2 regions of the Pararhizobium capsulatum DSM 1112 genome follow, and region 2 is predicted to be linked to the other one. Evidence: riboswitches for the same ligand, from Rfam matches in the RefSeq annotation. Region 2 holds a riboswitch; the other holds the start of a gene.
The links. Region 2 has a riboswitch for FMN ahead of QO002_RS15525 (6,7-dimethyl-8-ribityllumazine synthase). Riboswitches for the same ligand answer to the same signal wherever they lie in the genome.
Positions count from the first base shown of each region.

Region 1: linked by a shared signal. The riboswitch ahead of ribB (3,4-dihydroxy-2-butanone-4-phosphate synthase) and the one ahead of QO002_RS15525 (6,7-dimethyl-8-ribityllumazine synthase) in region 2 are both predicted to bind FMN.

Region 1 is NZ_JAUSVF010000004.1:107,448-110,851, reverse strand. It holds gene QO002_RS28890 (citrate synthase) at 1-601, shown strand, start outside; gene QO002_RS28885 (ATP-binding cassette domain-containing protein) at 660-1,094, shown strand; partial or broken gene QO002_RS31050 (cold-shock protein) at 1,417-1,512, shown strand; FMN riboswitch at 1,635-1,781, shown strand; gene ribB (3,4-dihydroxy-2-butanone-4-phosphate synthase) at 1,895-2,539, shown strand; gene QO002_RS28875 (ABC transporter permease) at 2,581-3,404, opposite strand, start outside.
Region 2 is NZ_JAUSVF010000001.1:3,195,996-3,199,399, reverse strand. It holds gene ertB (thiourocanate hydratase) at 1-386, shown strand, start outside; gene QO002_RS15530 (sensor domain-containing diguanylate cyclase) at 610-1,605, shown strand; gene QO002_RS15525 (6,7-dimethyl-8-ribityllumazine synthase) at 1,703-2,176, opposite strand; FMN riboswitch at 2,267-2,420, opposite strand; gene QO002_RS15520 (ABC transporter ATP-binding protein) at 2,530-3,404, opposite strand, start outside.

The sequences.
Region 1 (3,404 bases), on a different contig from region 2:
CCCGATCCATGAGCGACTTGCCATTGGTTGGAATTGCAACGCGCAAATTGCTGACAGGTTACGGCAGGCTTTGGTCGCAATGGCCGATCACGATCTCAACGCGTCAACATTTGCTGCTCGGGTCGCTGCATCAACCGGAGCATCGTTACCCGCCTGCCTGCTTGCCGGATTGTGCGCCCTATCCGGCCCGCGACATGGCGGTGCTGGCGAAGCCTTGCGATCTCTTGCCGCAGATGCTCGGCGGCAAGGTGCGAAGAAAGCTGTTCGGCAATGGCTGGAGCGAGATCGAATGCTGCCGGGATTTGGCCATAACCTCTATCCCGATGGTGATCCTCGTGCGGGTCTGATGCTAGCAGGTATCAAGGTGCCGGATGACCTGCTGGCGCTGGCTGCCAGCGTTTTCGACCTCACGGGACTGCTTCCCAATTGTGATTATGCACTTGCGGTGATGGTCGATGCACTGGGGTTGCCCGAAGATGGGCCATTCCGCATTTTTCTGATTGCCCGGGCTGTGGGCTGGTGCGCGCACGTAATGGAGCAAAATCAAAAGGGAACATTGATCAGGCCGCGCGGTCACTATGATGGTGCGTTACCCGACTGAGTGAAGACTAATTGCAATTCCCCCTAAACGCTGCTCCCTCCCGTTGCACGACAATCAAGTGTTTTCGGCACTGGACCGTCGCAGGGTGAAGTTGCCAACGTTGAATGGCAGTTTTGTGCGCGACAAACCATGGGTAAGATTTCGCTGCACAAGGCCGGCAAGCAAATATGGCACTGTCAAGATCATCAGGGATCTCGACCTGGAGATCGCCGACGGCGAGTTCGTGGTCATCGTCGGTCCTTCCGGCTGCGGCAAGCCCACCTTGTTGCGGATGATCGCAGGGTTGGAGGCGACGACCCCCGGCCAGATCGTCATCGACGGACACGACGTGACCGCGGCCTTGCCCGTTGAGCGCAAGCTCGCCATGGTGTTCCAGACCTCTGCGCTCTATCCGCACATGACGGTTCGCCAGAACATGGGTTTTGGCTTGAAACTCGCCAAGCTCTCGAGCGGCGCGATCAAGGCCAAGGTGGATGCGCAGCCGATACGTTGAAATTGACCCCGCGGCTCGACCGCTACCGGAAGGAACTTTCCAGCGGTGATTGCGCGCCGCCAAAAGGCGCTGCAAAGACAGCCGGCGGCAGAGTAAAGTGTCGATCAAATCGTCTAAAAGCCGGAGGGGCGGGTACCATCCGCCCCGATCTGATCTTGCAAGCGGGATCAGCCACTCAGATCGGGGCTGGTCCTCGTGCCGCAGAAGGCCGACCGGACACTTTAACTTTGCATAAAGGCGGACATTTCTACTTCGCCGCCACAAACTTGGGAGGCGTAAGGCGATTTATGGAACTGGGTATTCCATAATACGAAGGCACCCGTTCCGCCATCAAAGTTGCCTTAGCTTTCAACAGGTGAATTACGACGTCGGCCAGGATCGCAAGACGGGTAAATCCAAAGCCGAAAATCGCCTGTAACTGATTGAGGAGTGAATGTGCGTCTTCACACCTCCCCGGCCTCATTGAGGGTCGAGGCGCGCGCCTGACAATGTTAGGGAAACTCGACCCTTGAAGATTCTAAGTTGAGTACTTAATATTGGTGGTGTTCTCAGGGCGGGGTGCAATTCCCCACCGGCGGTATCAAGGCAACTTGGAGCCCGCGAGCGCCTCCACCGTGCGGTGGGGGGTCAGCAGATCTGGTGAGATGCCAGAGCCGACGGTCATAGTCCGGATGGAAGAGAACATGCTATTGGGGTCGCCGCGACGACCAACGATATGCTTGTTCGCCCAAGGGATAGTGGCGGCTTCACCCGAAGCCGCGAAAGTCGCACATGCGACCAACCCTTGAAAGGCTAGTACTTTGGCAGTATCGAAAATCGAAGACGCAATCGCCGCAATTGCGCGTGGTGAAATCATTGTCGTCGTTGACGACCGTGACCGTGAAAACGAGGGCGACCTTGTTATTGCATCCAATGCCGTAACACCGTCAGCAATTGCCTTCATGATGAATTACGCCCGTGGCCTGATTTGCGTGGCGATGGACGCCGACCGACTGGATCAGTTGGATATTCCGCTAATGGTTCAACAGAACACCGAGTACCACCGAACTGCTTTTACTGTTTCCGTCGACCATATTGCGAGCACGAGTACGGGCATATCAGCAGCTGACCGTGCCTCTACAATACAAGCGTTGATGAACCCAAGTTCCCGCGGCGAAGACTTCGCGCGGCCGGGTCATATTTTCCCACTTCGTGCGCATCGGGATGGGGTTATTGGTCGTCCCGGTCACACGGAAGCAGCTGTCGATCTCGCCAGACTTGCTGGCAAATCACCGTCTGGCGTCATCTGTGAAGTCGCAAACGACGATGGCACCATGGCGCGCCTTCCCGATCTCGAAAAGTTTGCCGCCCGTCACAACTTGCATTTGATCACGATCGAAGATCTCATCGCCTATAGGCTTGATCGGGAAGCTTTATCGTCTTCATTGTATGCCGTTGCCAGTTAACGTCCCCGCTGGTGCCCCGATAATCCGCGGGGCGCCAGCTTTCAACGCCGTCTCAATAGATCGACAAGAATTGCGATCAGCACGACCACACCGACGATAACACGTTCCCAGTATCCGGAGACATTCATCAAGACGATGCCGTTGGCGAGGACTGCCATGAGCAGCGCCCCCAGAATGGTACCGATGATCGTGCCCTGCCCGCCTTTGAGGCTCGTTCCGCCGATGATCGCCGCTGTAATCGCGCCCATCAGCCAGCCTTCCCCAACCGACGGCTGACCAGAATCCATCCGACTGGCGTAGAGAATACCGGCCAGCGCAGCGAACATGCCCGCAAGACCAAAGACGAGAAGCTCGACGCGCCAACTCCGTATCCCCACGAGTTCCGCTGCCTCGCGATTACCGCCTATGGCATAGATGTTGCGGCCGAATTTGGTGCGCGCCAGCATAAAGGTGAGGATGGCGCCGGAGCCTAGGAAAATGAGCACCGGTACCGGCACGCCGAAAACGGCACCTTGGCCAAAGACGCGGAACGTTTCCCCGAGCGGCCGAATGGGATATCCTTTCGTGATGACGAGCGTCAGACCGGCGAAAACTTCCCACGATGCCAGCGTGACGATAAACGGATTGAGCCTCAAGACGGCGACGAAAAATCCATTGATGCAGCCAAGGCACATGCCGAACAGCGCGGTCAGCGGCAGAACAGCATAGGGGTGGATTCCGGTTTGCGTCAGAAGTAGCGAACCCACGATCGTTGAAAGTGCGGCTGCCGCGCCAACGGACAGGTCAATGCCGCCTATGAGGAGCACCAGGGTCTGACCGAGCGCGACAAGGCCAACGAACGATGCCTGGCGCGCCACCACACTAA
Region 2 (3,404 bases):
TTCGCTCCGGCGAATTGAAAGGCCCGATCGCCTTCTCCCGCGATCACCTCGATGCCGGGGCCATGGCGCATCCGAACATCATGACGGAACGGATGAAGGACGGCTCTGATGCCATCGCCGACTGGCCGCTGCTCGACGCCATGCTGCTTTGTTCATCGATGGCCGACCTCGTCGTCGTCCACTCCGGCGGCGGCGGTTATGCTGGTTACATGACCAGCTGCGGCGTGACGGTCGTGGCGGATGGCACTGAGGCTGCGGATGAGCGGCTTTCCCATGCGCTGACCAATGATACGGCGCTCGGCGTCATCCGCTATGCGGATGCGGGTTATGAGGAGTCGTTTGAGGAAATTGCGGCCAAGGGGATTGGGTATATTCCGCTTGGTTAGCGTGTGTGCTGTGGAGTGGGTGGCACGTTTCCACTTCTGTTCCGGGGGAAGCGCCGCAGTCGTCCAAAGGCTTGTCGCCTGTCGAATTGCTTTTTCCCGCGAATGTTCATTCATGAGCCCGGGCGTGGCAACGATCACCGCTAGAAACAGAAATGAAACGATTCCTGCTGCATGCTGAGACCGGCCAAGCGTCGATATGAAATCGGAATGTAGGAGAGGGTTTATGCCGAACAGTTTGCAATATCATTGCGAACCCCCTCGAAACACGACGACGCTGGATGCCGACGGGCCTCGCCCACCTGCGCCCGAAAATTCGGAACAGTTCAATCGGCTTCAGGAGTTGTTCGACAAGTCCTTCAAGGCTGCTCGCGTCGGCATATGGGAATGCACCTTACCCGAGGAGACGATCACATGGACGGATACCGTTTACGAACTGTTCGGTCTGGAACCGCGGTCCCCGCTGACCAGGGGGGCGACTGTTGCGCTTTACGCTCCAGAATCCCGTAAAAAACTGACGGAAATCCGTAGCGCTGCGATCAGGGATGGTGAGGGTTTCACCCTTGACGCCGAGATCATTACCGCCAAGGGCGACCGCAGATGGATCAGAATTACCGCGATCGTCGAAAGGCAGGATGGCATCCCGGTCCGCCTGTTCGGAATGAAGCAGGATATAACTGCCGAAAAGACACTGTTCGAGCAGCTTCGCCACCTGGCGGAAACAGACGTGGTTACCGGGCTTGCGTCCCGGACCAAGTTCGAAAGCATGCTGGACGAGGTCGCGGCTTCTAGTCAATCAGAACAAAAGGCGTTGCTGCTGATCGATCTGGATAACTTCAAGGCTGTCAACGACAGGTTGGGACATCAGGCGGGGGATGAATGCTTGCGGGAAGCTGCCCGACGGATTTCACAGGCGGTGCCGGATGCAACTCTGATCGCCCGCCTCGGGGGCGATGAGTTTGCAGTCATCCATGACTGCGGGGCGGCGAACAGTGTCGAGGACGTCTGTCGGCGCGTCGTCAACAAGCTCGAATGGTGGGTTGGAACGTCTGCGAACAAACTCAAGGTAAGCGCCTCCATTGGCGCTGCGATGATACTGCAGGGGAGTCCTGCCAAGGATATCTTTGCCGAGGCGGACAGGGCCTTGTATGCGGTGAAAGCGACTGGCAAGAACAGCTTCAAGCTATTGCCCAGATCCGGCCCGATTGCAGACGTTGCCTGATAAAGGTTGCCCCGCTTCTGCTTAACAATGACCGGTGTTGGTGCAGCGCGGTCTTCGGCAGATATAGTAAGGGCGGCCCGAAGACCGCCCCATTCGATCAAGCATTAACCAGAACAAGCTCGGCCCGCGCCGCCAGAATCTGCCGGCATGCATTGGCAGCTTCCGCGCCCTTCACCACGAAATGGTCTTTGAAGAATCGGATATGGGTTTCCGATTCCTGGAAGTGATGCGGCGTCAGCACGGTCGAGAGCACGGGAACGCCAGTGTCCAGCTGTACCCTCATCATGCCGTCGAGTACGGTGCCGGCGACGAAGTCGTGGCGGTAGATGCCGCCGTCGACCACGAAGGCCGTGCAGAGGATCGCGGAGAAGCGGCCGGTCTTGGCCAGCGTCTGGGCATGCAGCGGGATTTCGAGTGCGCCGGGCACGTCGAAGATCTCGATGTCGGTGGCATCGCCGCCAAGTTCTTCCCAATGGGAAACGAAGGAATTGACGCATTGATCGACGATATCGGCGTGCCAGCGGGCACGGATGACGGCGATCTTCTGCGAGGGGTGGGAGGCAATCGTCATAAGTCTTGGCCTTTCAAGGGTTGTGCCATTCTTCAATGGTCCCTTGGGCGAACGCACAGGCTTGGCCTCCTCCGGAGAGGTTTCCACCCTGCTTGCTCTCTTCCATCCGGACTTTAACCGTCGGCTCCGGAATTCAACCGGATCTGCTGACCTTCCTGCCTGACAGGCCGGAAGCGCTCGCGGGCTCCGGGCATTGCTGTCCGTTACCGCCGGTGGGGAGTTTCACCCCGCCCTGAGAACTACGCTTCAAACTATAAGCAGCTGACGAAAAAGATCAAACCCGCTTGCGACGTCGAAAGCGGGTTTGGCGACAGATTTTTCCTGCAATGCACAAGAGGCGGGAAAAAGCTTTCTTATTCTCGGATGATCAGCAGATCGCTGGCGGTGAAGCGCAGCGTCACGGTTTCCCCGACAGCCGGCGGCACCAGGCCGGGACCGTTGAACATATCGAATGAAATCACGGCGTCGCCGACCTTCATGCGCGTGCGGATGACGGAACCGAGGAAGTTGCTGGCGATGACCGTGCCGGTCAGCGCTGTATCACCCTTGGCGCCTTCGGCGATCGAGCCGGCTTCCGGGCGCAGCGCCAGCGAGACGGTATCTCCAGCTTTCACGGCCCCGAGGGGTTCGCGCAGGGTGATGCCCTGATCGCCGATCGAGATACGGTTGGCGGCGGTGTCCACCACCTTCGCCTCGATCAGGTTCAGGGTGCCGACGAAGGAGGCGACGAAGCGGGTGGCGGGCTTGTTGTAGATTTCGAACGGCGTGCCGATCTGGTCGGCGCGGCCGGCATTCATGACGACGATGCGGTCGGAGATCGACAGTGCCTCTTCCTGATCGTGGGTGACGAACACCGTGGTAATGCCGAGTTGCTGCTGGATCATGCGGATTTCTTCGCGCAGCGACACGCGGATCTTGGCATCGAGTGCCGACAGCGGTTCGTCGAGCAGCAGAACCTGCGGCTTCGGGGCCAGCGCGCGGGCAAGCGCCACGCGCTGCTGCTGGCCGCCAGACATCTGGTAGGGATAGCGCTCGGCCAGATGGTCGAGCTTGATGAGGCCGAGCATTTCCTTGACGCGCGCCTCGATCTCCGCGGCAGGCTTGCCGGCAACCTTCAGGCCGAACGCGACGTTGTCGGCGACATTCATGTTCGGGAACAGCGCGTAGGCCTGGAACACCATGCCGATATTGCGCTGGTTGGGTTTCAGGTTCGTCTGGCTCTTGCCGC